4 regions of the Vibrio sp. KUL70 genome follow, and region 1 is predicted to be linked to each of the others. Evidence: predicted binding sites of a transcription regulator. Region 1 holds the regulator's gene; each other region holds the start of a gene.
The links. Region 1 encodes PurR, which represses purine synthesis genes. Its sites were predicted from a motif close to TNANGNAAACGTTTNCNTNA; they were not measured.
Positions count from the first base shown of each region.

Region 2: purE (5-(carboxyamino)imidazole ribonucleotide mutase) is a predicted target of PurR. The motif match lies at 2,984-3,003, and genes of this name have one in related genera.
Region 3: pyrD (quinone-dependent dihydroorotate dehydrogenase) is a predicted target of PurR. The motif match lies at 2,233-2,252, and genes of this name have one in related genera.
Region 4: purM (phosphoribosylformylglycinamidine cyclo-ligase) is a predicted target of PurR. The motif match lies at 1,876-1,895, and genes of this name have one in related genera.

Region 1 covers NZ_AP045834.1:1,103,764-1,111,784, forward strand. Annotated here, with positions in the region: gene AC6I7V_RS05055 (alpha/beta fold hydrolase) at 162-959, shown strand; gene AC6I7V_RS05060 (putative signal transducing protein) at 1,086-1,406, opposite strand; gene AC6I7V_RS05065 (TVP38/TMEM64 family protein) at 1,420-2,100, opposite strand; partial or broken gene AC6I7V_RS05070 (IS1182 family transposase) at 2,283-3,719, opposite strand; gene AC6I7V_RS05075 (TfoX/Sxy family DNA transformation protein) at 3,837-4,427, opposite strand; cyclic di-GMP riboswitch class I at 4,556-4,640, opposite strand; gene purR (HTH-type transcriptional repressor PurR) at 4,812-5,816, opposite strand; gene torD (molecular chaperone TorD) at 6,138-6,785, opposite strand; gene torR (two-component system response regulator TorR) at 7,042-7,755, shown strand; gene elyC (envelope biogenesis factor ElyC) at 7,876-8,021, opposite strand, start outside.
Region 2 covers NZ_AP045834.1:3,048,621-3,056,641, forward strand. Annotated here, with positions in the region: gene AC6I7V_RS13735 (gamma carbonic anhydrase family protein) at 1-208, shown strand, start outside; gene AC6I7V_RS13740 (DUF1488 family protein) at 205-471, opposite strand; gene aroE (shikimate dehydrogenase) at 474-1,304, opposite strand; gene hemF (oxygen-dependent coproporphyrinogen oxidase) at 1,381-2,298, opposite strand; gene tsaC (L-threonylcarbamoyladenylate synthase type 1 TsaC) at 2,320-2,877, opposite strand; gene purE (5-(carboxyamino)imidazole ribonucleotide mutase) at 3,075-3,560, shown strand; gene AC6I7V_RS13765 (5-(carboxyamino)imidazole ribonucleotide synthase) at 3,566-4,696, shown strand; gene AC6I7V_RS13770 (DNA topoisomerase family protein) at 4,745-5,311, opposite strand; gene AC6I7V_RS13775 (DUF494 family protein) at 5,324-5,800, opposite strand; gene dprA (DNA-processing protein DprA) at 5,803-6,915, opposite strand; gene AC6I7V_RS13785 (LysM peptidoglycan-binding domain-containing protein) at 6,925-8,019, opposite strand.
Region 3 covers NZ_AP045834.1:1,570,884-1,578,904, reverse strand. Annotated here, with positions in the region: gene AC6I7V_RS06925 (NAD-glutamate dehydrogenase) at 1-2,121, shown strand, start outside; gene pyrD (quinone-dependent dihydroorotate dehydrogenase) at 2,380-3,390, shown strand; gene AC6I7V_RS06915 (cell division protein ZapC) at 3,587-4,135, shown strand; gene rlmKL (bifunctional 23S rRNA (guanine(2069)-N(7))-methyltransferase RlmK/23S rRNA (guanine(2445)-N(2))-methyltransferase RlmL) at 4,632-6,752, shown strand; gene AC6I7V_RS06905 (glutaredoxin family protein) at 6,823-7,041, shown strand; gene AC6I7V_RS06900 (ABC transporter ATP-binding protein) at 7,019-8,021, shown strand, end outside.
Region 4 covers NZ_AP045834.1:2,308,426-2,316,446, forward strand. Annotated here, with positions in the region: gene AC6I7V_RS10145 (uracil-xanthine permease family protein) at 1-1,068, shown strand, start outside; gene upp (uracil phosphoribosyltransferase) at 1,165-1,791, opposite strand; gene purM (phosphoribosylformylglycinamidine cyclo-ligase) at 1,959-2,999, shown strand; gene purN (phosphoribosylglycinamide formyltransferase) at 3,130-3,786, shown strand; gene AC6I7V_RS10165 (class II glutamine amidotransferase) at 3,854-4,699, opposite strand; gene lpcA (D-sedoheptulose 7-phosphate isomerase) at 4,770-5,345, opposite strand; gene fadE (acyl-CoA dehydrogenase FadE) at 5,672-8,021, shown strand, end outside.

The DNA.
Region 1 (8,021 bases):
ATCGCTCCGCCTAGTGCTTTAGGAGTAATTGTGGTCGAGCTATTCAGAACGTTGATAAGATGATTGACACTACCATCACTTAATCGGTTTAATAGCGTGCTATCATTACCGAGCACCTAACAGCGGTGTCCAAGCAAATAAGTAGAATTAAAGCGATAGGTATGTCTGAGAGTTTATTATTCCATAAAACATTCAATCACCCGACCAGTGATGAGTGGGTCGTTTTTGTCCACGGTGCTGGTGGGAGCTCGTCCATTTGGTTTAAGCAGATCAAAGCTTACAAACAGCACTTTAATTTGTTGTTGATTGACCTAAGAGGGCATGGCAAGTCTGACAATCTCTTAAAAGAGTTGATCAGCAACCGGTACACCTTTAAAGCGGTAACCCTCGATATTCTTAAAGTTCTCGATCACCTCAAGATCCGTTCGGCACATTTTGTCGGAATGTCTCTTGGAACCATTATCGTGCGAAATGTGGCTGAGTTGGCTGCAGAACGTGTGCGTTCGATGGTACTCGGTGGCGCTGTAACGCGTTTGAATACACGTTCTCAAGTTTTGGTTAAACTCGGAAACCTCAGTAAACATATTATTCCTTATATGTGGCTCTATAGCTTATTTGCTTACATTGTGATGCCGCAAAAGAGCCAGCGAGAGTCGAGACACCTTTTTATCCGTGAAGCGAAAAAGTTGTGTCAGAAAGAGTTTAAGCGCTGGTTTATTCTTACTGCTGATGTTAATCCGTTGATGCGTTACTTCAAAGAACGAGAGTTGCCTATACCAACTTTGTACCTGATGGGAGAGCGTGACTATATGTTCATTAAGCCCGTGAAAGAGATGGTAGCGGCTCATAAGTCGAGCGAGCTGGTGGAAATTGCTAACTGTGGTCACGTTTGTAACGTGGAGCAGCCAGAAGAGTTTAATCAGCGTTCAATCGCGTTTATTCAGAAGCAAATCAAATAGTGCGATTGTGATGGGGCATCCCTCACGACACCGAGCAAGATACAAAGACAGGAAGCTATGATGCTTCCTGTTTCTTTTTGGAGAATGAGCTTTTGGAGATTGGGCTTTTAAGCGCCTTTTGTTAACTCATGTTTCAGGGCAGGGTGAGCCACACTGCCAACATGAGCCAAATTGGGCTTCATTGATTTCATGACATTGGCTGCAACGCCACTCTTCATAGGTGATGGAGTCTTGTTGTTTCTTATAAGCGTTAATGAGGTTCAATGCCGCAGGCGCGTCAGAGGGCTCGTAGAGCCACACATATGGGTCTGTCTCCTCAGAGAAGGGGATTTCTCCTTTCAAACCAAACAACCCTTCTCCACGCACCTCACAGGCAATCTTTTCACTCTCTAGCAGCCCACAGATTATATGAGCCTCAGTTGGGTTTGCAGCACTGAAGATCTTCATCCACTTTCCTTGTCTATTCTACTATTGGTGCCGAACGAAGCTTACCCATAATCCATTTTGCGGCGATTGGGAACACCCCAAGTAGTGCAAAAGAGATGAGTACAGAAGGAGATACGATACCTGATAGAGATTCGATCTCTGCCAGTTGAGTACCTGCGTTTAAGTAAACGGCAGTGCCAGGAAGCATCCCTAACTGACTGGTTAAATAGTAACGTCCTACGGAGATAGGTGTTAAACCCATGAGTAAGTTAATTAAGAAAAATGGGAACACCGGAATTAAACGTAGAGAGAATAGGTAGAATGCCCCGTCTTTTTCTACACCTTGGTTAATGGTAGACAGCTTGTCACCAAATTTACTTTGTACCCAGTCTCGCAATAGAAAACGGCTGCTCAAAAACGCCAGTGTTGCACCTATAGTGCTTGCAAACGAGACGAGTAATAAACTGGTCCAGAAACCGAATAGAGCCGCACCGAGCAGCGTAACCACCGCAGCACCTGGAATTGAAAATGCAGTAATCATCACATAGAGAATGAAGTAAGTTGCTGCTGCTGCAACAAAATGACTCTCTATGTAATCGTTGAGAAGTGCTTGTTGAGCCTTGGCATTTTCAAGCGTTAAGTACTGGCCAAAGTTGACAGCCAGTATCACTATCGTGGCAACTAAAATTATGCCTAAAATCATTTTCTTACTCATGAGAGTGTCCCTAAATTTTTTGCTTGTAGTTAGTATAGTTAGACAGGAGTAGGAGAGATTAACTTTCAATAGAAAATAAAAAAAGCCACATTGATGTGGCTCAGATTGCTGACGAACCCCACTTTTTGAAGTGGGGTTCTCTTTTTCGAGCGGCCGTAGGCCGCGATCGCGATATTTTTTTATTATGCGAAGTTTGGAAGAGCCCAACACTTAAATTGGCATCTAGACGCCATAATTTGACGTATTTGGGACATATTTAGCCCTATTTTTTGTAAATAGCTCACCACCAAGGCTATCTTCTTGATGTTTTGAGCGGCAGCTGCCAACCAACATTGCATTTGCACTTTCGAGAGCCCGCGGAAGCGGGCATAACGGTGACCATGGTGCTGCTTAGCGTCGGCGAAGCTCCGCTCTACCGTCTCACTTCTTCGCCTATACGTCTTTTTCCATAAGGTGAGAGCCGCATTTGGTTGGCTCTATCCATCGCGTCCGTATAGATATGTCTTGTAATGACTTTCTTTATATTTTTACTTTGCGTACAGTCATCTCTCATTGGACAGAACGCACACTCTTTCGGGTCGGAGTGATACTCACGATACGCATCTCTAGACGTTGTTTTATAGATGAGCTCTTGACCGTTAGGGCAGCGGTAACTGTCTCGCTCTCCATTGTAGATGAAGTGCTTTTTCTTGAACGCATTCTTTGTTCTCGATGGTCTGCGATAACCGAACACGCCTAAGATATTTCGACGCTCTAATGACTCAGCGACTGGCGCAGTGAAGTAGCCCGCGTCGAGTCCAACGGCGATTGGATTAAGGTTAAATTGCTCTAGGGTATAGTCCAGACGCTTCACATAAGGTTGAGAGTCATTGATATTACCTGCTGTGACATGGGTATCTAAGATAATGCCATGCTGTCCATCCACTGTACGGTGGTCGAGATAGAAGAAGCCTTGGGGCTTATTATCTCGAGTCATGAAGCCACTTTCCGGGTCGGTAGTACTCGTTTTGGTGCTCTTAGTTTTAGGCTCAGCGGTACGTGACTTTAGAGGTTTCTTACCCTCTTTCTCTCGGTCTAGCGCGACATCTTCATCGAGCATATCAAGATAAGCACTGGCGCGAACCTTAGTCACTTTGTTCGTGTGCTTATTTTTGTTGGCATTGGCTTTTAGGTGCGTGCTGTCAGTAAATAGTTCTTGGCCTGCGACCAAACCTTTCGCCATTGCCTGCTCTACGATATTGATAAAGATACGCTCAAACACATCGGTACCATTAAAGCGGCGAATACGGTTTTGGCTGAGTGTCGATGCATGGATAACTTTCTCTGTCAGTGACATACGCAGGAACCATCGATAAGCGACATTGACTTCAATCTCTTTCACGAGTTGTCGCTCGCTTTTTTATTCCGAAGAGGTAACCAAGCAGGATGATTTTAAACAGGCGTACAGGGTCAACAGGTGGGCGACCGTTGTCTTTACAGTAGAGGTGAGCGACTTCATTACGGATAAACTCGAAGTCGATGGCTTTATCTATCTTACGAACTAAATGGTTCTGAGGAACGAGCTGTTCCATGGTGACCATTTCGAGTTCATATTGTTGAGGTGAAGGCTCTTGAAGCATAGTGAGATATCCATATTTCGATACCCCTATTAGATCAAAGGTCTAGCTTGAAAGCTAGACCTTTGTCAGCAGTCTGAGCCACATTGATGTGGCTTTTGACAATTAAGTGAGGTGGACTTAATTGATAGAGTTGATAAGCTCATCGCGTCGTTGTTGAGGTATGACCGACCAATGAGTACCGTTGATGGCACCTTCAAGTGCCCAAAGCAGCTCTAAGCTGACACTGGATGAGTGAGACTCTTTTATTGCTTTGTATGCATTAACAGAACCTGACTCATACAAGCTCTCGACGGTATCGATGCCCGCTTTTTTCAACATACGCTCTGTGGCAAGTCGAAGGTTGGGCAAATCTTTTAATCGTGTAGGCTTCGCTGATGATTGGATTTGCTTCTCTTTTTTGGCACAGTCAAGGGACGCTTTTGCCAGTTCGATAATACGTTCTTGAGTCTGCCAGAGATCTTCTGGAAGAGCAAAATACTTAGTAACGACTGGGAATCCGCGTTTTTTGTATACGTAAGGTTCGAAACCCTGTTGTTCAAATTTTGAAGTAGTATTTTTGTCAGCTCGAATGTGTAATTGATTGTTAACGACCAGTGCAAACATCGTGTCGTCGGCAAATAGGCCAAAACCGCCAAACATTGAGCGTGACTTAATCTTTCCAAGTGGCTCAAATAACTTCATTGAGTCCTTGAGTATCGGTTTATCCATATTGTTTATCTCGGTGTATTTGAATTACGCCACCAAATAAGCAGGTCCGAGAGATTAGCAAAATGTCGCAATAAAATTGTCAATAAGCCGTAAATTACTACTAAAGGTAGGAAATACTGCATTTTGCCATCGGTAACCCCGCTACCATACCAATAATGGGTTAGGCCGGAGGCTTTGCGTCTCACCCTTTCAAGTGATTTGCCCTGTGCGTGACTGTATAACGAAGAATAAAGTTTTTTGTTGAATGAGGTTCACACTTGTTATTCCAAAATGTGATCTTAATTCAGTTAATTGTTGTCTTTATATGCAACAAGGTTTTTACTTTGTCAGAATAAAAAAAACGCACCAAGCGGTGCGTTTTATTAGATTTCTCTAAAGTTTACGTTATTTTAACGTTTTAACTGTAGCTCGCTCAATGATCTCTGGATGCATTTCGAACACGCGTTTTTCGTGATCTTTGTCTTTAATGCGTTCCAACAAGATTTCAAATGCGTTTTTGCCGACACGACGCTTTGGCTGGTGAACAGTTGTCAACGGTGGTGAGAAGTACTCTGCCAGCTCAATATTGTCGTAACCAATCACTGAAATGTCTTCTGGGATCTTAATGCCTTGCTGCTGCAGACGGCTCATAAGACCAAGTGCCATAGTATCGTTAAAACAGAATACTGCTGTCGGGCGATTCTCCATTGAAACGATTTTATCTGCCGCGATAACTGCGGTGTCACATTCGAAGTTACCTTCAAGAATTAGATTGTCATCTGTTTGAATGTTTGCTTCTTCAAGAGCACGACGATAACCCGCGATACGCTCTACACATGCCGCTTTATCCAAATGTCCACTTAGACAAGCAATACGATCATGTCCTCGTTCAACCAGGTATTTAGTGGCGAGGTAGCCACCTTCTTCTGAGTTGTCGATGATTTTATCCGCTTGTGAACTCTCTGGGCCCCAGTCCATAACAACTTTTGGAATGTCTGCGTGGCGGTCAAGCATTTCACGCAGTTCTTCAGTCAAGTCAGAACACATTACCAAGATACCGTCTACGCGTTTTTCAGCAAGCATTCGGATGTAGTCGCGTTGCTTTTCGTAGATACCACCTGTGTTACATAGAATCAGCGTGTAGCCTTGACGGTAACAGTAGCTCTCTACACCATCGATCACTTCAGAGAAGAATAGGTTGGTTGATTGAGTCACTAGCATACCGATTGTGCGCGTAGAGTTACATTTCAGGCTACGAGCAACAGCACTTGGTGCATAATTTAGTTCATCGACGGCTTTGTTTACTTTTTCTTGAGTCGCTTCTGCGACGAAACGTGTCTTGTTGATCACGTGAGAAACGGTGGTTGTTGATACGCCGGCTAAGCGAGCGACATCTTTTATAGTTGCCATGGCTTTATCCTATTGATAGCTACTTCCTCAGCAGTACGGAGCAAGTAGCCGTTTAAAGCTACCAGAACAAGAGCTTAGAATATGGAGGGCTCTCTCGGTACTAAAGTGCTAAAAAACAAAAAACCGCTTATGAGAGCGGCTTGTCTTAACACCGAAATGCTCTTAGCTAATTTAAAGCATAGCATTTCGAGAATGTTTCATATTTTATCGTTTGCGGTCACAATTTTAGACTGACTAGAAAATACTCGCAATAAAATTCACCCAGAAATCTGGGTGAGTTGTCACATTCTACCTAAATTGTACCCTTAGTCATCAGTGAATTTATTCACCAGCTAAATATTGTGCGTCAAGTTTACAGAAAGCGACTAGCAATTCTGCAACACATGCGTAAAAACCAAACTCATCAAATTCACGGCATTTTACTGCGAACTGTGGAACCCAACTAAGGAGCTGTTGTTCAACAAACTCGTGTTGTGTAGCGAAAGCCGTTTCTAGATCTTGTTCACTCTCAAGGTCGTTGGAGCGAATAATGATGTTACCTAGGAAATCTAACTCAATGGCTAAGTGGTCAGCAGGCTCTTTTAGATCTTGGTTTACGGCGATGCCGTAAGACGCCATGATGGCTTCCATGTCTTGAGCTGGTTTCGCATTCAGTAGTCCACTTTTGTCTAGATAAATAGAAGCGTACGGCAGAGCACCGTACTTATCCGACTTTAAGAACAGCTCGCAAAAATCGGATGAAAGCTCTAATTGAGCATCTTCACGGTTCTGTAATCGGTTAAGTGCATCTACTAGGTTATTGATTGATGGCTTAAGCGTCTCGTTGTCGCCGAGGCCGGTTAAAAACGAACGAATCTCAACCGAGTGGTATTTCTCCAATTCTTCTTGAGTCAGTTCTTTCGCGAACAGGCTCGATAGCCACCAGTAGATTTCAGCTCGTTGTTCATTGAACGCTTTGGTTTCTTTCATCTCAATAATCCTAATATCGTCTTTCGTAATATCTGCGGTACGAAGGCTTACTAACCCTTGTATTTGCTAACTGCAAAGTCACTCGTTAGTAGTAATGCCTATATTGAATTGCGATGGGGGGTAAATAGCAAGGTTTAAGATTGTCTTGTATCAAAAAAAATTCAGGTTTCTGGCTTTTATCTTACCTACTACTAGAATTGTTACTAGTTATGAATAGAATGGTCACTGAAACTATTAAATAAGAAAAGTGGTGTAGATGAGCTATCACGTATTAGTCGTTGAAGATGATGTGGTAACCCGTAGTAAGCTGGTTGGATATTTCCAGAATGAGGGTTACACAGTAAGCGAAGCAGAAAGCGGCGCTCAAATGAGAAATGTTTTAGAAGAAAATAACGTAGATCTCATTATGCTGGACATCAACTTACCAGGCGAAGATGGATTGATGCTAACTCGCGAATTACGCAGTCAATCAGACATTGGGATTATTTTAGTTACTGGACGCACGGATAGCATCGACAAAATTGTAGGCCTAGAGATGGGCGCAGATGATTATGTTACCAAACCATTTGAACTTCGCGAATTATTGGTTCGAGTGAAAAACCTACTTTGGAGAATTTCTGCGGCTCGCAAGTCACCAGCAGGTGCAACTGAGCAGGCGGAAGACGCGTCAATCGTTCGCTTTGGTGAATGGACGTTTGATATTCCACGTCGCGCACTGAGTAAAAACGGTGAGCCAGTGAAATTGACCAAAGCTGAATATGAGTTATTGGTTGCGCTGTCGTCATACCCTAACCAGGTTTTAAGTCGTGAGCGAATCTTAAATATGATTAGCCACCGCGTTGATGCACCAAACGATCGTACCATCGACGTATTGATTCGTCGTATGCGTGCTAAGATGGAGTTTGATCCAAAGAATCCACAAATTTTTGTGACGGTTCATGGTGAAGGCTATATGTTTGCAGGCGATTAGCAGCCAGCATTGAAATGTTCAACAAGCGAAATTGAAAAAGCCGAGATATTCAGTATCTCGGCTTTTTGTTTATGAAATCAGCTTGAAAGGTCTAGGGACTTAAAGTCATTTCATACAGCATTAAATGGCTGGTTGTGCGCCACTTGTTGGTTGTGCATCAGAGGCGGCAGAGAGCTCTTCTTCAAGCATAGAAGGTTCGGGGATGATCATCGGCTCTTCTATTTCGGTGCTTTGGTTATCTAGCCAATCGCGCAATGATTGCCAAA
Region 2 (8,021 bases), 1.2 Mb from region 1:
CAATGTTGTCGTAGAGCAAGAGGTGATGATTGGTGCTGGCAGTTTAGTTCCGCCAAACAAAGTTTTGGAGAGTGGTTATTTGTATGTGGGAAGCCCTGTAAAACAAGCACGCCCTTTAACAGATAAAGAACGTGCTTTTCTCCAGAAGTCTGCCGACAACTATGTTCAGAACAAAAATGACTATCTAGATTCAGTTCGACCAGTTTAAGACGCTTGAATCTCGATTTGACCAGAGGAGTTAAACTCCTCTTCTTCTATTAGCTCTTCTGCTAGTTCTTCTAAGTCAAAACGCAACTCACTGAACACCTCAATGGCTTGCTCATTTGTTACTTCACGTCCTGCCAATTTTCCTAGCTCTTCTAGAGTAATAGTACACTCAATAAGTGCGCCACTTTGTTGAGCAGGGAAAACGACGCATTGATTCTCAGCATCCCAGGTTTGGATATCAGGAAACAAAATTGACTGATTCATTATTACGCCTCTAGGTTCTTTCTTAATTCTCTGAGGATTTGCTTTGTTCCCGGTCTTAGACCGCGCCACAACATAAAGCTTTCAGCCGCCTGACCCACCAGCATGCCTAGGCCATCATAAGCAGCGTGGACACCATTATCCAATGCCCAGCGATTAAAGACCGTGTGTCCCGAACCATAGACCATGTCATAAACGGTACTTGTTGGTGTGAATATCTCGGCGGACACTTGGGGAAGTTCACCACTCAACCCTGAAGAAGTAGAGTTAATGATCACATCAAAGCCTTCATGCACCTCATCAAGTCCAATGCCTGAGACATTACCAAAGGAAGTGAACATTTCTGCGAGTAGCTGTGCTTTAGAAGCAGTGCGGTTAGCAATCACTAACTGACGAGGATTGTGGTCAAGCAATGGCTTAATCACGCCTCTTGCTGCACCGCCAGCTCCAAGCAGCAGAATACGAGCGTCTTTTAATACCACTTGGTGTTGCAATAAGTCTTGGACTAGCCCTTCACCGTCGGTGTTGTCACCAATGATCTCGCCATCATCAAGCTTTTTAAGCGTATTCACGGCACCAGCTAGTTGAGCTCGCTCAGTTAGACGATCCGCAAATTGATATGCGTCTTCTTTAAACGGTGCTGTGACGTTACAGCCTTTACCACCATTGCCAAAGAAATCTTTAGCTGCAATGAGAAAATCACCTGGCTCAGGCTGTTGAGATGTATAGGTAAGTTGCTGGTTCGTTTGGCGAGCAAATAGCGTATGAATAAATGGTGATTTACTTTGACTAATTGGGTTTCCAAAAACGGCATAGCGATCTATGTACTGTGTCATATCCTTACCTAACAGAGCTTATGAAAAAGGGTCATCGAATGATGACCCTATCACTATACCTATAAGGAGGGAAGTCTTACCAAACTCTAGGTTTTAAATAGTCTGTGTACAGTAGCGCCTCTGGTGAACCCTCTTTAGGTTCATATCGATATTCCCATCGTGCCAATGGTGGCATCGACATCAGAATCGACTCGGTACGACCACCACTTTGTAGACCAAATAGGGTGCCACGGTCATAAACTAGATTAAATTCAACATAGCGGCCACGACGATAGAGTTGGAAATCGCGTTCACGTTCGCCGTAAGGCGTCTCTTTTCTTCGTTCAACAATTGGTAGATAAGCTTGGGTATAACCCTCACCAACCGCTTGCATGTAAGCAAAACTCTTCTCAAAGCCCCACTCATTTAAATCATCAAAGAACAAGCCACCTACACCACGAGTCTCATCACGATGAGGCAAGTAGAAATATTTATCACACCACTCTTTATGCTGCTGATACACATCATCACCAAATGGCGCACATAGATCTTTCGCTGTTTGGTGCCAAGATTGGCAATCTTCAGCAAATGGGTAGAACGGGGTCAGATCGAAGCCACCACCAAACCACCAGATAGGCGCTTCACCCTCTTTCTCTGCAATGAAAAATCGTACATTGGCATGAGAGGTTGGGATATATGGATTCTTAGGATGAATAACCAACGAAACACCCATTGCCTCAAACTTTCGGCCAGCAAGCTCTGGTCGATGTGCGGTCGCTGATGCTGGCATCTCTTTGCCTGCGACGTGAGAGAAGTTCACACCACCCTGCTCAAATACGGCACCATTAGTCATAACGCGCGTACGACCACCACCGCCAAGACGCTCACCAGGTTCACGTTGCCATGCGTCTTCTTCAAACGCCGCAACACCATCGGCTTGTTCTAGTTGTTGGCAAATCGAATCTTGTAAGTTGAGCAAGAACTGCTTTACCGCATCTTTATCAATTGCTGACATGTTTCTTCCTTTATGCAGGGTTTAGCCTTGTCTTAATATTTGAGAAGTCTTTGCATCACGGATTTCACTCGGCTTATCACGGCCTCCCGTTTCACCCTCAAGAATGGCCACCAGCTTATGACCGAGCTGCTGCTTCACCTCTTCAGTGGTCATACACGGCGGCTCACCCGATAGGTTTGCGCTGGTAGAGGTTAACGGCTTTCCAAACGCATTACACATCTTCTGTACCAAAGGGTGATCGGTTACACGTACCGCAATTGAATCGAATTGACCACTGACCCAATCCGTCACTTGTGCACTGGCTGGCATGATCCACGTAACAGGACCTGGCCATGTCGATTTTACCGTTGCCAATTGCTCAGGGGTCAGCTGACTTTCATCGATATAAGGAAGCAACTGTTCATAACTGGCAGCAATTAGGATGAGGCCCTTTTCCATCGGGCGCTGTTTAAGTTCAAGTAATTTCTGGATAGCTTGCGGGTTGTCAGGATCGCAACCAACACCAAATACACCTTCAGTTGGGTAGGCGATCACCTCACCTTGTTGTAATGCCTGCAAAGTATGCTGAAAGTTGTCCACGGTTTGCCTCATCTATATCTGCTATTAAACTCGTTAAGTGTACAAATAATCACTAACTGTTACTAAAGCTATTTGTTTATAAAATGTATCAATTAGCAATTTTGACCGACGCAAACGTTTTCCTTGAGTGATTTTACCCGTATAATGCGCGCAAATTATCTAATCACTTAATCAAATCGTACCTGAAGGAGTTTGAGATGACTGTCGGTATTATCATGGGTTCTAAATCTGATTGGCCAACAATGAAGCTAGCAGCGGACATGTTGGATCAATTTGGCGTAGCGTACGAAACAAAAGTGGTTTCTGCTCACCGTACTCCTCAACTACTGGCGGATTACGCAACGAGTGCAAAAGAGCGTGGAATTAAGGTGATCATTGCAGGTGCAGGCGGCGCAGCTCACCTACCGGGTATGGCAGCAGCATTTACTAGCGTTCCTGTTCTTGGCGTACCTGTACAGTCTAAAGCTCTAAAAGGCATGGACTCACTTCTTTCTATCGTACAAATGCCTAAAGGTATCGCGGTTGGTACGCTAGCCATTGGTGAAGCAGGTGCAGCTAACGCAGGTATTCTAGCAGCACAAATCATTGGTACGCACAATGAAGATGTGATGGCAAAAGTAGAAGCATTCCGCTCTGAGCAAACAGAAACGGTACTAGCTAATCCAAACCCTGCAGAGGACTAATTCCCATGCATGTTCTTGTGTTAGGCGCGGGCCAGCTTGCTCGCATGATGTCCCTAGCTGGGGCACCGCTGAATATTGAAATTTCTGCTTTTGATGTTGGCAGCAAAAATATTGTTCACCCATTAACGCAAGCGATTCTAGGCAATGGCTTAGAGAATGCGATTGAGCGTGCGGATGTGATTACGGCTGAATTCGAACACATCCCTCATGATGTGCTTGAAGTGTGTGAGCGCAGTGGTAAGTTCTTACCGACTACCGAAGCAATCAAAGCTGGCGGCGACCGTCGTCTTGAGAAAGCTCTGCTCGACCAAGCGGGCGTGAAAAACGCAAAATACGCAGTGATCAACTCTCGCGAAGACTTTGACCACGCGATCTCGCATGTTGGCCTACCAATGGTGCTTAAGAGCACACTCGGTGGCTATGATGGCAAAGGCCAATGGCGTCTTAAGTCACTAGACGCAGTAGAAACCGTTTGGACTGAGATGGCAGAATGCATCGCGGCGACCGACAACCAAGCGATTGTTGCGGAGGAATTTGTTCCATTTGATCGTGAGGTATCTTTGGTCGGTGCTCGTGGTAAAGATGGTGAAATCCAAGTTTACCCACTAGCTGAAAACGTTCATACCAATGGTGTTCTGAGCCTTTCAACAGCGATTGATGATGTTGAGTTACAGGAACAAGCTAAGACTATGTTCACTGCGGTTGCGGAACGCTTGGATTACGTAGGTGTACTTGCTCTTGAATTCTTTGATGTTCAAGGTGCCCTGCTCGTTAATGAGATTGCCCCACGCGTTCATAACTCAGGTCACTGGACACAGCAAGGTGCTGAAACTTGTCAGTTTGAAAATCACCTTCGCGCTGTATGTGGCATGCCTCTAGGAAGCACAAAGCTGATTCGCCCAACTGCGATGATCAATATCCTGGGTGAAGACACTCTGCCTAACGCGATCTTGGCACAGGCCGGTTGTCATGTTCACTGGTATGGCAAAGAAAAACGTGCCGGTCGTAAGATGGGTCACATCAATGTCAGTGCTGACTACAATGCCGAACTGCAACGCACGCTTTGCGGTCTAGCTAAAATCTTGGATAAAAGGGCTTACCCAGCGATCCACGATTTTGCTGCGCAGATGCAGTAAATAGAAATCCAATAAAAACGGCGCTCATCGAGCGCCGTTTTTTTATGCTTATTCTTGAATGTGGTGACATTTTCGGTCAGCACACTGCTTTTTGATGCCTTTTGCCGTTTTCTTCTCCATCAGCAGCGGATACTGGCACACTTCACAGCGGCCTATAATCGGCGGCTGGTTGACGGCAAACTTACACTTAGGGTAGTCGTCACACGCAAAGAACTGTTTACCATAGCGAGACTTGCGCTCAACAAGATGACCTTTACCACACTCTGGGCAGGCGACTTGCGGGGCTGATTGCTGCTCTTGTTTCGGTTGGTCAAGTGACTCGATGTGATGACACTCTGGGTAGCTACTACAACCTATAAACATGCCATAGCGCCCTTGCCTTAATACCAATTCATTTTGGCACTTTGGACAAGGCACACCGAGTTCTTTGACGATATGCCCATCATTCTGATGCAACGGCTTAATATAGTCGCATTCAGGATAATGATTACATCCCATAAACGGGCCGTGTTTACCGTGGCGCAGTTGCAGCTCTCCATCACACTGTGGACAAGCTTCATGTTCTAACGCATGCTCGTGAGCCGAGAAAAGCTGATGATCGATCTTACTACTCATGACAAGCCTGTATTAATGCAAGATACCTTGCTCTTTGGTGTACAACAGCTCTTCCATTTGCGTGTAAGCACTCTCATTACCCGGTACGTTAAACAGCACCATTAAGATAATCCATTTGAGATCATCCAACTCAAACTCATTGGTCTCAAGCCCCATCACTCGATCGATAACCATCTCACGAATTTCAGTGGTCAATACATTGATCTGCTCGAGGAATAGAAGAAAACCACGACACTCGAGGTTAATACGCGCCATCTCTCGCTTAGTATAAATACGCATAGAGGTATTTGAAGAGACCGAGATTGCCGCTTGGCTATCAGTTTCTTGCAGTGCCGCGAGATCTTCTAACCAGTGAAGAGCCTTATAAATATCGTCTTGGTGAAACCCTGCTCGAAGTAACTCTTCTTCAAGCTCGTCTTGATCCACCTGCAATTCAGAATCGCTATGGATGTAGGTTTCAAACAGGTACATCAGAATGTCCATCATCATAGCTAGCCTCTCCCCTTTCGAATATAGCCACCAGAAACTGCAACAACATGCCCTAAAAGTTCTAACTCTAAGAGCTGCATCATGACTTCATGCACAGGTATATGGGTTCGCTGTGCCAAAATATCAACGGGTGTCGCCTCTAACCCTACGTTAGCTAACAGATGCGGAAATGGCAATTGTTCATTTTCATTGTCGGTTATCGGCGCTTCAAACAGACTGGGTTGTACTTCAATAGACCAATCCAATAGACTTTTTATTTCAACAAGCACATCTTGAGCACTCTGAACCAAGCAAGCGCCCGACTTAATTAAACTGTTTCCTCCACGGCTAGTCGGATTATGTATTGAACCAGGCAAAGCAAAGACTTCTCGTCCTTGTTCTAATGCGTAGCGAGCCGTAATCAATGAACCACTCTTTTCCGCCGCTTCGACCACCAGTGTACCGAGCGACAAGCCACTGATAATACGATTGCGACGCGGAAAGTTTTCAGGACGAGGTTTAGCCGAAGGGCGAAATTCAGAGATTAGCGCGCCCTGCTCTTCGATCCGCTGTGCCAATTTACGATGGCGTGCTGGGTAGATAGCATCTAACCCCGAACCTAGCACTGCAAAAGTTTCACCGCCGCCTTCTAAAGCACCATCATGCGCATAGCCATCAATACCCAACGCTAAGCCACTAGTCACAATCAAACCGCTCTGCGCAAACTCTCGAGCAAATGCTTTGGCCGTTTGCAGTCCTTCTAGGCTGGCATTACGACTGCCCACCATCGCGATTTGAGGGTCACTGAGTGTCGATATATTACCGCGCACAAACAGTGTGCTAGGTGCGCTGGCTATCTGGCGCAGGCTTGGTGGATATGCGGCACATTGGTGAGTAACAAGATGATGGTTGGCGCTTTTCGCTTGCCACGATAAGCACTCTTCAACCAATGGCTCTGTTTTGAATCTAAGATAGGTAATTTGAGAATCGGAGAAACCTAGCGCCTGAAGCTGCTCATGTGAGTAATTAACAATATTAAGTGGAGAGTCGATAGCCAGTAAGCGTTTAAGGCGCTTCATTCCTAGCTTAGGAACGAAGCTCAGCCTCAACCACGCCGTCAACTCTTGCTCAGTCATCTGGTAGTCCTATGGTTCGATCGCAGAAGCAGAATGATTTAAAACCATAGTTAACGGCGATACCGCCAAAGTTTCATTACTAATTGGTTGGCTGTTTTGAGTTACTAGCGCCAAGCTAAAGTGCTGGTAAGGCCTTATCACCATTAAGTTCCCGATTTCAGTATTAGGAAGCTGAACTTTATTACCGAGTGCATCGTTGTCATAACTGTACTCGCCCTGCTGACCATAGACCACTGCACCTGGCTGTCTAAGCGAGAACATAGAGCCCTGACGCAGGTCATCATCAGTCCCTCTATCTATCACTACAACCTGGTTTTTAGCACTGAATTTGGCCCCTTCTAAAGAACCGACAATATTGGCAGATTGATCCGCCGCCGTAGGAGAAGGATAAAAAGTGGTGGTTAACTTACTCTTATCTAGGACTAATTCAGGGAGAACAACATCATTAATCAGGATTTCTTGCAGCTGAGAGTCAACCTTTAAGCTACTGAATTCATCATCAACAGAGCTAAGTTGCGCGGTTGCGACTAAGCGTAAAGACACGATTGAGGTAGCAGGCTGAGTTCGTTGATAGGTTGCCACTGCACGGTAGATTCCCCATTTCTGATGCTGTTGCTGACCAGAGATGAACAAGCGATCTTGAGCGGTTAGAAACTTACGTCCATCACTTGTCCCCAACACACGCTGCGCTGACTCTATATCCGCTTGGGTCACCAATCGATCTGATTGAAGATAGGGCAACACCAACCCTTCATTCACCGTAGGCACCGCTTTTTTATCCCTAACTCGAATCTTAGGGCTTAGCTTCATAATCGGTTTTACACTCAATACTGGCTGACCATTACGCCATACCAATGAGAGCTTATCTCCTGGATAGATAAGATGAGGGTTATCGATTTCCGGATTCACTTGCCACAAACGCGGCCACAGCCAAGGGCTATCGAGATACATTTCTGAGATATCCCATAATGTATCGCCTTTCTCAACGATATAACTCTTGGGAGCATCCTGCTTGATACTGAGCTGTGGTAAAGATTCTTGAGCCACAGCGGCACCTGACAGTGACAGGAAAACTAGCGATAACCTCGTTAAAAAATGGCGCATGA
Region 3 (8,021 bases), 470 kb from region 1:
GTTGCAGCAGATAAAGGCACTGCGACCTTCTCAGATTTAGCGAACTCGGTATCTGCGGAATACAACTTCTGGCTAGGTGATGCATTTGCATCGGGTGGCTCTAATGGTTACGACCACAAAGCGATGGGCATCACTGCTAAAGGTGGTTGGGAGTCGGTTAAACGTCACTTCCGTGAAATGGGTATCGACTGTCAAACTACAGACTTCACTGCAATTGGTGTAGGTGATATGGCGGGTGACGTATTTGGTAACGGTATGCTGCTATCTAAGCACATTCGTCTGCAAGCTGCGTTTAACCACATGCACATCTTCATCGATCCGAATCCAGAATCAGCGAGCAGCTGGGAAGAGCGTAATCGCTTGTTCAATCTGCCGCGTTCTAGCTGGGAAGATTACAACAAGGAGCTGATCTCTAAAGGTGGCGGTGTGTTCTCACGTCGTTCTAAGTCGATAGCGTTGACACCAGAAATCCAAAAGATGCTTGGTACTAAGAAAGCATCGCTAGCACCTAATGATTTGATCAAAATGATCTTGTCTATGAAGGTGGATCTACTTTGGAATGGCGGTATCGGTACTTATGTGAAGTCTTCAAATGAGACTCATACTGATGTCGGTGACCGTGCAAATGATGTATTGCGTATCGATGGCCGTGACTTACGAGCGAAAGTTGTTGGTGAAGGTGGTAACTTAGGTATGACTCAACTGGGGCGTATCGAATATGCTCTAGCTGGTGGTCGTGTAAATACTGACTTTGTGGATAACGTTGGTGGTGTTGACTGTTCGGATAATGAAGTAAACATCAAGATCTTCTTGAATGGTCTAGTTTCTAATGGTGATTTAACCATTAAGCAGCGAAACCAAGTACTTGAGTCGATGGAAGATGAAGTCGGCGAAATTGTATTGGATGATGCGTACTGCCAAGCTGAATCTATCTCTGTAACTGAGCACCAAGGTGTTGGTTTAGTGAAAGAGCAAATTCGCTTTATTCACACAATGGAGAAAGCGGGTTACCTAGATCGTGGTCTTGAGTACATCCCAGATGATGAAACGCTATTAGAGCGTGAGAAGCAGGGCAATGCACTCACGCGTCCTGAACTATCTGTTCTTATTGCTTACGCGAAGATGGTATTGAAAGAAGACCTTGTTTGTGACGAAATTGCAAACGATGAATTCCATGCTCAACAATTGATTCAATACTTCCCAACCGAGTTACGTCGTAACTATGTGCAGCATATGGATAACCATCCACTGCGAGCTGAAATCATAGCAACAGCGTTGGCCAACCAAATGGTTAACGAAATGGGTTGCAACTTTGTAACTCGTCTTCAAGAAGAGACCGGCGCAGACATCGTTGATATCGCGAATGCATACACAGCATCACGCGAGATCTACGGTTTTGGTGACGTGCTTAAACGTATTCGTGCGCTAGACAACGTGGCATCGTCTGAAGCCCAGTACGACCTTATCTTCCATGTTCGCCGTGCGATGCGTCGCATTAGCCGTTGGTTGCTAAGAAATCGTTCAGGTAAACAGTCTGTGGCTGCACTAGTCGAACTATATCGAGACGATGTGAATGCGATTACTAAGGTTCTTGATGAAACGCTAGTCGCTGCGGAAGTAGAAGAGCACAACTCGGTTGCTAAAGTCTGGGTAGAGCAAGGTGTAGAAGAAGAACTGGCAAACTCAGTCGCGCGTTTGTCTAGCCTGTACTCAGCACTGGATATATCCACAGTGGCTCGTGAAACAGGTAAAACGGTTGAGCAAGCATCGAAACTGTACTTTAACCTTGGTGATCGCCTGTCATTGCACTGGTTCTTGAAACAGATCAACAGCCAAGCGGTAGATAACAACTGGCAAGCTCTAGCTCGTGCTGCATTCCGTGAAGACCTTGACTGGCAACAACGTCAACTTACCGGCCAAGTTCTAACGTGTGGTTGTGCGGCAGACCTTGATGTGATTAAAGCACTGGATGATTGGATGGAAAGCAATGCCGTATCACTGCATCGCTGGGAAAGCATCCTAAACGAGTTTAAAGTCGGCTCTGTTCATGAGTTTGCTAAATTCTCGGTCGCGTTACGTGAACTTATGCTTCTTAATCTAAATTGCATGTCGAAAGACTAATAAAATTTAGGCTAGATAAATACCGATACGAAATGGCAGCCGAGTGGGGCTGCCATTTTTATACCGGGGGGATAGGCCGATACTGTTAATTATTATCGCTTCCAAGTAGATAGACGATAACGTTTGCCTAATTCTTGATGCACTTTGTTAAAAATTCGAATTATCTTATCCTTGCTCGTAGTAATAGATTGAATTGTTGAGTAAATAAGTAAATAATATCGCCCCGTTTACTCGGGGCTTTTTTCTATCGGAGGCACAATGCTTTACCGTCTAGCCAGAACTGGCTTTTTCCAACTTGATGCCGAAAAGGCACATGATCTTGCAATTCAAAACTTCAAGCGTTTCACTGGCACTCCTGTCGATCTGCTTTACCGTCAACAGTTACCGCATCGTCCTGTAGAGGTGATGGGACTTACGTTTAAAAACCCAGTAGGTCTTGCTGCCGGCTTAGATAAGAACGGTGAGTGTATTGATGCATTCGGTGCAATGGGCTTTGGCTTTGTAGAAGTCGGTACTGTTACGCCACGCCCTCAAGCGGGTAATGATAAACCTCGTCTTTTCCGTCTTGTTGAAGCGGAAGGTATTATCAACCGTATGGGTTTCAACAACCTGGGTGTTGATAACCTAATCGAGAATGTTAAGCGATCAAACTACGATGGCATTCTTGGTATCAACATCGGTAAGAATAAAGATACTCCAATTGAGAAGGGCGCTGAAGATTACCTAATCTGTATGGAAAAGGTTTATCAATACGCAGGCTACATTGCTGTAAACATCTCCTCACCAAATACACCGGGACTTCGCTCTCTTCAATACGGTGAAGCATTAGATGAACTTCTAGCTGAACTAAAAACTAAGCAAGCAGAGCTCGAACAGAAACACGGCAAGTATGTCCCACTTGCACTTAAGATCGCACCGGATCTAAGTGATGATGAAATTAGCCAAATCTGTGAATCGTTGATCAAAAATAAGATCGACGGCGTGATCGCGACCAACACGACGCTAGATCGTTCAATTGTTGAAGGTATGAAGCATGCGGATGAAGCGGGTGGTTTGAGTGGCCGTCCAGTTCAATCCCGCAGTACTGAAGTGGTTCGTAAACTGCATGAAGAGTTGGGTGACAAGCTTCCAATCATTGGGGTAGGTGGTGTTGACTCTTATGTTGCGGCAAAAGAGAAAATGATGGCGGGAGCTAAGCTTGTTCAAGTTTACTCTGGCTTTATCTACAGAGGCCCAAGCCTAGTGAGTGACATTGTTAAAAACCTATAACGCTAGAGGTGATCTTGAACGTCACGTTATAAGTTGATAGATATCACTAAAAGATACACTGTAACTCGCTGAGTTTTAGAGAAAAGAGGAATTTCATTTCCTCTTTTTTTTTGCCTATTGCTCAGTAGAATTACTGCATCGAAGGGTAATTTTGCGTTTTACCTAATGGATTGCTTCAACAGTGTGAGACGAAACGATGCTTAAACCTAGTGATACATGGAGTTGGTACTACGATGAACAGCAATGTTCATTAATGCTAAACCTCGGAGAGGATATGATTTTCAAGACTAACCTCGTCCGTAATAAGCTGGTGGATTGTGCATTCAAGGAGAATGAATTCACGGTTGATGATGCTTCTTCCTTCCAGACCTTCAAAGAACAGATCTCTGGATTAGACCTTTCTGAACCTCGTCAAGCAGAGTTAGCACTATACTGTGTTGCTGCAAAACGCTTCCACAAGCCTGTTCAGCCGAAAAGTTGGTTTTTTGAGTCCCAGCCACAAGGCCATGAATGCCCGGAAGAGGGCGATATTGTCCGAATGAACAATCAATATAGTGTAGGCTACTTCATTGTACTAGAGGTTGGAGAGAACGCGAGTTTGTGTGCTTCAGTAGACTTAGATGAATTTAACTTAACCTCGTCAAAAGCACTTCAATTCGGTGATTGTATTAAAGTGATGCACGATAGAATGGTGGACGCAAACGCCATATTGCATCATCACCGTCATATAGCCATGGTTGGCTAGTCAAAAATAACGCTCTCACACTCAAGAAAATCGACCTCAGGGTCGATTTTTTTATACCTGAAAATTAGAAACCCTACCAAATCACCCATAGATAATTTGTCTATGAGGCGCTTTTTTACACAGTCAAAGCCTGTTTTTTAAACTTAATTTCAACATATCGATAAGCCGATTTTTGGAAATAGGTCTATAAAATTCCTTGTTTAAGTGGTTTTGTAACCAAATTACATACTTAAATTCCTACTGGTATATACCAAATTTAAGCTGAATAATGATTCACAAGCGGAAGGTCGAGTGAATATTTAGTGAATAGAGTCTGTTATAAGGTTGTTTTTTGAGCGCAAGATGTATGTTGGCTTAGAGAGTTAGCGAGTGCTTAGCTCAATGAACAATTGCTGAACGATTAAGAGGAAGAATCAGTGAAAAGATGTGTTTAGAGTGACGCTTATTGACTCAAATAAGGTATAATCGAACTCATTTTTATCAATAAAAGAACACTATGAATCAATATCTAGCGGTTACCTCAAACGGCCTTGAGAATTTATTAGTTGAAGAACTAACCCAACTAGGGATTACAAACGCAAAACCTGTACAAGCAGGTGTTAAATTCAAAGCGACGAATGAGCAGATTTATCGTTGTTGTTTGTGGAGTCGTTTGGCTTCAAGATTTGTACGTGTCCTTTCTGAGTTCACTTGTCAAGATGACATGGACCTGTACCTTTCTACGACGGCAGTAAACTGGGTAAATCAATTCCATAGCTCTAAGCGTTTTGTGGTTGATTTCAACGGTACTAACCGTGAGATTCGCAATAGCCAGTATGGTGCGATGAAGGTGAAAGATGCGGTTGTAGACTGCTTCGAAAAGAAATCTTTACCTCGTCCAAATATCAGTAAAGAGAATCCAGATATCCGTATCCACGTTCGTCTGCATCGTGATAAAGCGATTTTGGGTGTTGATATGGTTGGTAGTGGCCTTCATCAACGCGGCTATCGTCCAGAATCTGGTCGTGCACCTCTACGTGAGACGTTAGCTGCAGCAATCCTGCTACGTAGTGGTTGGGATGCGACAAAACCATTCTTAGATCCAATGTGTGGTTCGGGCACGTTAGTTATCGAAGCCGCAATGATGGCAGCGAACATGGCGCCTGGCGTTAAACGTCAGAAGTGGGGCTTCCAAGCTCTTGAAGACTTTGATGCGGAGCTATGGGCAGAAATTAAATCAGAAGCGAATGTTCAAGCTCGTCGTGGTCTGAAAAAAGTAGAGTGTAAGTTCTACGGTTACGATAACGATGCTCGCGTTCTAAAAACAGCACGTGATAATGCGCGTCGTGCTGGTGTTGAAGATTTGATCGAATTCGAATTGGGTGATGCGGCGCTAGTCAAGCGTCCAGCTGAGTTTGATAACGGTGTTATTGTATCGAACCCGCCATATGGTGAGCGTCTTGGTACAGAGCCGGGCCTTATCGCACTGTACACAGCATTTGGTGCGCAACTGAAATCTGAGTTTGGTGGTTGCAATGCGTCAATCTTCTCTAGCTCTGATGAACTACTGAGCTGTCTACGTATGCGTGCGGATAAACAGTTCAAATTGAACAATGGTGCGTTACCGTGTCACCAAAAGAACTACTCCATCTCTGATCGTCCTATGTCAGAGCGTCCTTCTGAGCAGCAAGAACAACAAATTGCACCAGATTTCGCTAACCGTTTGAAAAAGAACATTGGCAAAATTGGTAAATGGGCGAAGAAAGAGCAGCTAGATTGCTACCGAATTTATGATGCCGACCTTCCTGAATACAACGTTGCTATCGACGTTTACCCGGGCCATCTTGTGATTCAAGAGTATGCAGCACCGAAGAATGTTCCTGAAGAGAAGGCGAAGCGCCGTCTAACAGACATCATTCGTGCATCGATTCAGGTAACAGGCGTAGAAGCGAATAATGTCGTTCTTAAAGTGCGTCAGAAGCAGAAAGGCTCTTCTCAATACCAGAAATTATCTCAGGATTCATCGAATCTAGAAGTGAACGAATACGGCGTGAAGCTGATCGTAAATCTTCATGATTACCTAGACACGGGTCTGTTCCTGGACCACAAATTAACGCGTCGACGCATTGGTGAGATGGCAGCGGGTAAAGATTTCTTGAACCTATTTGCGTACACCGGCTCTGCAACAGTACATGCTGCGGTTGGTGGTGCTCGTACGACTAAGACAGTCGATATGTCAAATACCTACCTAGAGTGGGCAAAAGAGAACATGGAGCTTAACGGTCGAGTAGGCCGCCAGCACCAATTTGTTCAAGCTGACTGTCTACAATGGCTAGCAAAAGAGAATGGTAACTACGATCTTATCTTTATCGATCCACCAACCTTCTCTAACTCTAAGCGTATGGAACAGACGTTCGATGTACAACGTGATCACCTTCAGTTGATGGAGAATCTAAAACGTATTCTTCGCGAAGAAGGTACGATCGTGTTCTCGAACAATAAACGTCACTTTAAAATGGATCTAGAAGGTTTAGAGACGCTAGGGCTTAAAGCTCAGAACATCTCTGCTAAAACACTGCCTCTAGATTTCGCTCGTAATAAGCATATTCATAACTGCTGGGTTATCACTCATAAGTAACGGATAGTGCACGAATAAGGATAGATAAGTGCTGACACTATACAGTACTGAAGGATGCCATCTATGTGAGATGGCATTTGAACTTACGGAACAGTTAAACATTAGCCAGCACGTTCAAGTGGTTGATATTGCATTTGATGATGAGCTATTTTCCCGTTACGGGGTCACTATTCCCGTACTCAAATACGAAAGCTATGATGGCAATATTAGTACAGAACTGAACTGGCCTTTTGGCTTGTTAGAATTAAACGATTGGTTAAGAAAGAATGGCATTACTTACAATTCATAATGGTCAGCTCGCATTTGGTGATCACCCATTATTAGACCGCGCAGACTTCGCGCTGCAGGAAAACGAGCGTGTTTGTTTGGTAGGCCGTAATGGCGCTGGCAAGTCAACCTTAATGAAGGTCCTTGCTGGTGAGATCATTATGGATGATGGTAAGATGCAAGTGACGCAAGATGTTGTTGTATCGCGCTTAGAACAAGATCCTCCTCGTAATGAAGAGGGAACGGTTTATGAGTATGTGTCCGGCGGCTTAGCGGAAATCGGTAAGAAGCTAAAGATCTACCACGATCTATTGGATCTTATCGCAGAAGACCCAAGTGAGAAGAACATTAACCGTTTAGCCAGAGTTCAAGAAGAGCTGGATCATGCGAATGCATGGCGCTTTGATGATCGCGTTAACAATGTTCTTGGGGCTCTTAAACTTTCTCCAAACACTAAGTTAACCGATTTGTCCGGTGGTTGGCAGCGTAAAGCGGCTTTGGCTCGAGCGCTTGTATGTGACCCTGATGTACTGCTTCTTGATGAGCCGACTAACCATCTAGACGTAACAACAATTGAGTGGCTAGAAGGTTTCTTAAAAGACTTCCGTGGTTCTATCATCTTTATTTCTCATGACCGTGCATTCATTAAGTCTATGGCGACTCGTATCGTCGACCTAGATCGCGGGCAACTGAGCTCGTTCCCAGGTGATTATGACAACTACCTTGTAGAGAAAGAAGAAGCGCTTCGTGTCGAAGAGATGCAAAACGCTGAATTTGATAAAAAGCTTGCTCAAGAAGAAGTATGGATTCGTCAAGGGATCAAAGCTCGTCGTACTCGCAACGAAGGTCGCGTGCGTGCACTGAAAAAGCTTCGTGAAGAGCGTCAAAATCGCCGTGAAGTGCAGGGCAAAGCCGTTATTCAAATCGATGATGCGCAGCGTTCAGGTAAGATTGTCTTCGAAGCAGAGAACCTGAACTTTGGTTTTGAAGGCAAAGAGATCG
Region 4 (8,021 bases), 1.2 Mb from region 1:
TCTTTCGCGTTTATCGCACCGATCATGTTTGGCGTACAAACTTGGGGCATAGGTGCCACAATGGGCGGCCTAATGGCAGCAGGTGTGGTTTATGTGCTAATGGGTGGCTTAATTAAGGTGCGCGGCGTTGGCTTTATCCATAAGCTGTTACCGCCAGTAGTAGTGGGCCCGGTTATCATGGTTATCGGTCTTGGCCTAGCACCGGTAGCCGTTAACATGGCACTAGGTAAAACTGGAGATGGCGCAGTACAGTTGGTGGATGCCGATGCCGCTCTTTGGATCTCAGCAATCTCACTGGTTGTGACTATCATTATTAGCGTATTCGCTAAAGGCTTTTTGAAACTACTGCCAATCTTTGGTGGTATCGTCGCAGGTTACATCACAAGCTTGGTGTACGGTGCGGTCGACTTTACTCCGGTAGCTCAAGCCTCTTGGTTGGCTATGCCTAACTTTGTTGCGCCTGAATTCAACATCAATGCCATCTTCTTCATGGTGTTTGTTGCTATCGCACCTGCCGTTGAGCACGTTGGCGACATGCTAGCCATTTCGAACGTAACGGGTAAAGACTACCTTAAAAAGCCAGGCCTACACCGCACCATCACAGGTGACGGCGTGGCAACGATTGCTGCTTCGATGCTGGGCGCGCCACCAAACACAACTTACAGCGAAGTAACGGGAGCAGTAATGCTAACCAAAGCGTTCAATCCAGTGATCATGACTTGGGCTGCAGTCACAGCTATCGTGCTTGCGCTTGTTGGTAAGCTAGGTGCATTACTGCAAACCATCCCGGTTCCAGTAATGGGCGGTATCATGATTCTACTGTTTGGTTCTATTGCAACGGTTGGTCTGAACACACTTATCAAAAACCAAGTTGACCTGCACAAATCACGCAACCTAGTGATCGTTGGTGTGACACTGGTATTTGGTATAGGTGGTATGGCTTTTGGTATCGGTGATTTCAGTCTTCAGGGTGTGAGCTTGTGTGGTATCGTCGCAATCCTACTAAACCTTGTACTGCCGGAAGAGCTAGGTGAGAACCAGTCGGTAGACACTGCACAGATCAAGTAGTCGAACAAATTGAGAACAAATAAAAAGGGAGCGTATCAAATGATACGCTCCCTTTTTTACTGTAGGCCGTAACAAATATCGCTACGACCAACCGAATTACTTAGTACCGAAGATCTTATCGCCAGCATCACCTAGACCAGGAACAATGTAGCCCTTGTCGTTTAGCTTCTCATCGATTGCCGCAGTGTAAAGCTCTACATCTGGGTGTGCTTTCTCAAGTGCTGCAATGCCTTCTGGAGCAGCAACAAGAACAAGAATCTTAAAGTGCTTACAACCTTTCTCTTTCATAAGGTCGATAGTTGCGATCATTGAGCCACCCGTTGCTAGCATTGGGTCAACAACGAGAGCAATACGCTCCTCGATATTAGACGCTAGCTTATTGAAGTATGGTACAGGCTCAAGTGTTTCTTCATCACGGTAGATACCTACCACACTGATACGTGCACTTGGGATATGCTCTAAAACGCCATCCATCATGCCAAGACCAGCACGTAGGATTGGCACAACGGTTACTTTCTTACCTTTAATTTGGTCAACTTCTACTGGACCATTCCAGCCGTTGATCTCTACACGCTCAGTTTCGAAATCTGCTGTCGCTTCATATGTTAGAAGGCTACCCACCTCTGTTGCTAGTTCACGAAAACGCTTCGTGCTGATTTCGCCTTCACGCATCAGGCCAATCTTGTGCTTAACTAGCGGGTGTTTTACTTCAACAACTTTCATTTCCAACTCCGGCAATATTTAAATAAACCCACAGATTATACATCGTTTTTATCAAATTTTCAGTATGTTTATTTGGCAAAAAATTCACGCAAACGTTTGCTCTTGTTTGGTAAGCCCTGTTAGAATAGCGCCGTTTTCACATCCAACTTAAGACCGAGGACTATCCCGTGAGCGGTAATAATTCTTCTCTAAGCTACAAAGACGCTGGTGTTGATATCGATGCAGGTAACGCACTAGTAGATCGCATTAAAGGTGCTGTAAAACGCACTCGTCGCCCAGAAGTAATGGGTGGCATTGGTGGCTTTGGCGCCCTATGTGAACTACCAACTAAATACAAAGAGCCTGTACTGGTTTCAGGTACAGATGGTGTAGGTACTAAGCTTCGCCTTGCTTTGGATATGAAAAAACACGACACCATAGGTATCGACCTAGTGGCAATGTGTGTGAACGACCTAATCGTTCAAGGTGCAGAACCTCTATTCTTCCTAGACTACTACGCGACAGGCAAGCTAGATGTTGATACAGCAGCAGATGTTGTATCTGGTATCGCTGAAGGTTGTGTTCAATCAGGCTGTGCACTGATTGGCGGTGAGACCGCTGAAATGCCGGGCATGTATGAAGGCGAAGACTACGATGTTGCTGGCTTCTGTGTTGGTGTTGTTGAGAAAGCAGACATCATCGACGGCACTAAAGTAGCAGCGGGCGATGCACTTATCGCAGTTGGCTCAAGCGGCCCACACTCAAATGGCTACTCACTGATTCGTAAAGTACTAGAAGTATCTGGTGCAGATAAGAACGAAGAGCTAGAAGGTCGCACCATTGGTGAACACCTACTAGAACCAACTAAGATTTACATCAAGTCAGCACTTAAGATGATTGCAGAGCATGATATTCATGCTATCTCGCACATCACTGGTGGTGGCTTCTGGGAGAACATTCCACGCGTACTTCCTGAAGGTACAAAAGCTGTCATCGATGGCAACAGCTGGGAATGGCCTGCTATCTTCAACTGGCTACAAGAGAAAGGTAACGTGGAGACATTTGAAATGTACCGCACTTTCAACTGTGGTGTTGGCCTAGTCGTTGCGCTTCCTAAAGAGCAAGCTGAAGCGGCTGTTGAACTACTAAAAGCTGAAGGCGAAAACGCTTGGGTGATTGGTGAAATCGCACAAGCCGCTGAAGGTGAAGAGCAAGTTGAAATCAACTAAGCTTAATTGCTAGCTCGCACGATTAAGAATGAGGACTTTAGGTCCTCATTCTGCTATTCACGCCCCAGAAAACCTTAAAATATGTAGGTAAATTGTTATTTACTTTCACTTATCGCGTTTTGATATCTCTATGAAAAATAATGCTCCTCAGAAAAACATCGTTGTTTTGATCTCCGGCAGCGGAAGTAACCTCCAAGCAATCCTAGATGCTTGTCAGAACCAGTACATTAATGCTTCTGTTAAAGCGGTTTTCTCAAATAAAGCAGAGGCATATGGCCTAGAGCGTGCTCGTGTCGCAGAAGTCCCGGCGCACTCTCTTGACCCAAAATCATTTGAATCACGAGAAGCTTTCGATCGCGAGTTAATGCAACAGATCGATGCCTATCAACCAGACTTAATTGTTCTTGCTGGTTACATGCGTATTCTGAGTGCTGACTTTGTTCGTCATTACTTGGGAAGAATGATTAATATCCACCCTTCACTACTGCCGAAATACCCAGGTCTACATACACACCAAAGAGCCATTGATGCCAAAGACAAAGAGCACGGAACCAGTGTCCACTTTGTCACGGAAGAGCTAGACGGTGGACCAGTGATCTTGCAAGCTAAGGTGCCTGTTTTTGCAGAGGACGATGCAGACGAATTAGCAAGCCGAGTATTAACACAAGAGCACCAAATCTATCCATTGGTGTGTCAGTGGTTCTGTGATGATAGATTAGTGATGAGAGAGGGTTGTGCCAAGCTCGATGGAAACACGCTTGGCAAGCATGGCTACGCACAAGACTAGACAAAGAAAACATATCAGTTCGAACAATAAAGGCCGCATTGCGGCCTTTATTGTTTTGAGCTTGGTATTACTCTAAAGGTTCGGTTGGAGCTTGGCTTGCCACCTTTTTAGGAGCGTACGCCACATCAGCTAAAGCTTGATGATTAGACTCAATCAATTCACCGAAATGGAACAGCGCAAACTCGCCAGGCTTCATGCGCGCCCACTCTTCATTATCCGTTAATGGTTGTGTAGCAACGACACTCACCACATCATTCGGCGTGGTCTCTTCCTGAAAATTGATCTCAACATCTTCATCAATCAGGCTCGCTTTACCAAACGGAGCGCGTCGCGTAATCCAGTAAAGATGGTTAGTGCAATATGTCATCACGTACTCGCCATCGCTCAACAGCATATTAAATACGCCTTTTTCTCGCAGTTTGTCACAACACTCTGCAACAAAGCGGAACATCCCCATCATATCTTGAGGAGGCTCTGGAAAACGGTCTTCTAACTGCTTAATAAGCCAGCAAAACGACAACTCACTGTCTGTTTGACCAACTGGACGAAAGCGTCCGCTTTCAAGGTCATCATAGCCGGTTAACTGACCATTGTGAGCAAAGGTCCAATACTTACCCCATAACTCGCGCGTAAAAGGATGAGTATTTTCTAGGTTAACACCACCACGATTTGCTTGACGGATATGACTGACTACAGCACAGCTTTTAATTGGATAGTTTTGAACCAACTCTGCGATCTTGGACTCACAGCTTGGAGTCGGGTCCTTAAAAGTGCGAAAGCCTTTTCCTTCATAGAAGGTAATACCCCAACCATCTCGGTGTGGGCCAGTCTTACCACCACGTTGCATCAGGCCGGTAAAACTGAAACAAATATCCGTTGGCACATTAGCGCTCATGCCGAGCAATTCACACATGGTTAAGCCTACTCCCTCTTCAACCAAACATGGAGCTCAAATCAAAGAGCTCCAATCTGCTACTACGTTTTTATTCCATCTCTTTTTCAACAAGTTGAATGATGATGTGAATGATCTTGATATGAATTTCTTGGATACGATCGGCGTAACCGAAATGCGGAACACGGATTTCAATATCCGCACAACCAGCCATTTTACCACCATCCTTACCCGTCAAAGCGATGGTCTTCATACCTTTCGCCTGAGCGGATTCAATCGCCTTCAGGATGTTACCTGAATTACCAGACGTTGATAGGCCGAACAACACATCACCCTTGCGGCCAACCGCTTCAACGTAACGAGAGAAAACGTAGTCGTAGCCAAAGTCGTTACTCACACAAGAAAGGTGGCTCGGATCAGAAATAGCGATACCGGCATAACCAGGGCGGTTTTCACGGTAGCGACCAGTTAGCTCTTCCGCAAAGTGCATCGCGTCACAGTGTGAGCCACCGTTACCACAAGAAAGTACTTTACCCTCTTGTTTAAAAGAATCAGCAATCATCTTAGCTGCTGCTTCAATTTGCGCGATGTTGTGATCATCACTTAAAAACTTGTTCAGAACCTCAGCAGCTTCGTTTAATTCACTTTTGATTAGGTCTTGGTACATAAGGCTTATCTCTTATATGTATGTGCGTCACTTAAGCATACGCGAAATGAGAATGGAGGTTGTTTCCCCCTTTTACTTGAGTTTACCCACAAACATTTAAGAGTGTCGACAGTTAAGCCAAAAGATTGCCACCTTTATTGTTGTTCTGGTTTCAATTCGCACATTTATTCACCACACACCTCTCACAATTAGAACTTTAACTCTACAGAGATCACTTTTTACTCAAATTAGAGTTTTACAAATATTTAATACTTTGTTTACACTTAACTGGTTAGACCTCTTAAATAAACCAAAACAATAAGTGATCTCTGAAAAGGAAATCGATCATGAACATACTGCTCTCTCTACTGTGCATGACCATCGTACTAAGTGTCTGCCTGTACCATCGAGTCACCCTCACTCGCGCACTCGTGGCATTAACGGCCACTATGTTTGCTCTGACCTTCGCCGCGGATGTCGGCATGACGGGTTGGCTGAGCTACCTACTTGCTGTCGCTATTTTTGCTATCCCAGCAATTAGACAAACACTGATTAGCCAAAAAGCACTAACCGTCTTTAAGAAAGTGCTGCCTGCGATGTCTCAAACAGAAAAAGAGGCACTGGAAGCAGGTACAGTTTGGTGGGAAGCAGAGCTGTTTAAAGGCAAGCCAGATTGGAAGAAGCTGCAGAATATCGCAGACCCTAAACTGTCTAAAGAAGAGCAAGCTTTCTTAGACGGCCCAGTCAATACTGTCTGCGAGATGGTGAGTGATTATCAAGTTACTCATGAGCTTGCAGATCTGCCACCAGAAGTTTGGCAGTATCTGAAAGATGAAAAATTCTTCGCGATGATCATTAAGAAGAAATACGGCGGTCTTGAGTTTTCTGCTTACGCACAATCACTGGTACTACAAAAACTGACTGGTGTTTCTAGCGTTCTGTCATCAACCGTAGGTGTACCTAACTCTTTAGGTCCGGGTGAATTGCTACAGCACTACGGTACTGAAGAGCAAAAGAATCACTACTTACCTCGCCTCGCGGAAGGTAAAGAGATTCCTTGTTTCGCCCTAACTAGTCCAGAGGCAGGCTCAGACGCTGGCTCAATTCCTGACTACGGCATCGTATGTAAAGGGGAATGGCAAGGTGAAGAAGTGCTGGGTATGCGCCTTACATGGAACAAGCGCTACATCACTCTAGCACCTGTGGCGACAGTGCTTGGCTTAGCATTCAAACTGCGCGACCCTGACGGCTTGCTCGGCGACACACAAGACCTTGGCATTACCTGTGCACTTATCCCAACCGACCTTCCGGGTGTTGAGATTGGCAATCGTCACTTCCCACTAAATGTCCCATTCCAAAATGGCCCAACTCAAGCTAAAGACCTGTTCGTTCCAATGGATTTCATCATTGGTGGACAAAAAATGGCGGGTCAAGGTTGGCGCATGCTAGTTGAGTGTCTTTCAGTAGGACGTGGTATCACATTGCCATCAAACTCTACCGGTGGCCTGAAAACGGCAGCTCTCGCAACCGGCGCTTACGCACGTATCCGTCGCCAATTCAAACAGCCGATCGGTCGAATGGAAGGTGTCGAAGAGCCATTAGCGCGTTTGGCGGGTAACGCCTACGTCATGGATGCGGCAAGCAACCTCACTGTTGCTGGTATCGACCTAGGTGAAAAGCCTTCGGTGATTTCAGCTATCGTGAAGTACCACTGTACTCACCGTGGCCAGCGCAGCATCATTGATGCGATGGACATTGTAGGCGGTAAAGGCATCTGCTTAGGCCCATCAAACTTCCTTGCGCGTGGCTACCAAGGTTCACCAATTGCCATTACGGTAGAAGGTGCCAACATCCTAACTCGTTCAATGATCATCTATGGTCAAGGTGCTATCCGTTGTCATCCTTATGTACTGGAGGAGATGAATGCGGCCTACTCTGAAAGCAGTGATGCACTTGAAAAGTTCGATAACGCACTCGCAGGGCACGTTAGCTTCACCATGAGTAACCTAGTACGTAGCTTATGGTTCGGTTTGACTGACGGTCGTGGTTCAAGCACTCCTTCAGATAAAGAGACTAAGCGCTACTACCAACAACTGAATCGCTACAGTGCGAACTTAGCGCTACTGTCTGATATCTCGATGGCGGTACTGGGTGGTTCTCTGAAACGTAGAGAGCGTTTATCTGCTCGCCTAGGTGATATCTTGAGTCAGCTATACCTTGGTTCAGCGACTCTAAAACGCTTTGAGAGCGAAGGAAGCCATAAAGAGGATTTAGCTTTGGTTCACTGGGGGATGCAAGACAGCCTTCGTCAAACAGAAGTTGCGATTGATGAGTTCCTAGCAAACTTCCCTAACCCAGTTGTCGGTCGTCTACTGCGCGTTATCTTGTTGCCATTTGGCCGTATTCGCCGCGCACCAAGTGACAAGCTAGATAGCCAAGTGGCGCAAATCATCCAAACGCCAAGCGCAACCCGCTCTCGCCTTGGCCGCGGACAGTTCTTGGCACCAACGGAACACAACGCAGTCGGTAAGATTGAACGTGCGCTAGAGGTGATTCTAGAGGCAGAGCCGCTATTTGATAAGGTGTGTAAAGAGACGAGTCAGCGACGTCCTTTCCTACGCTTAGATCTAGTGGCTGAGATTGGTTTGGATAAAGGCATCTTAACCAACGAAGAGGCGGCACTGCTGAAGAGTGCTG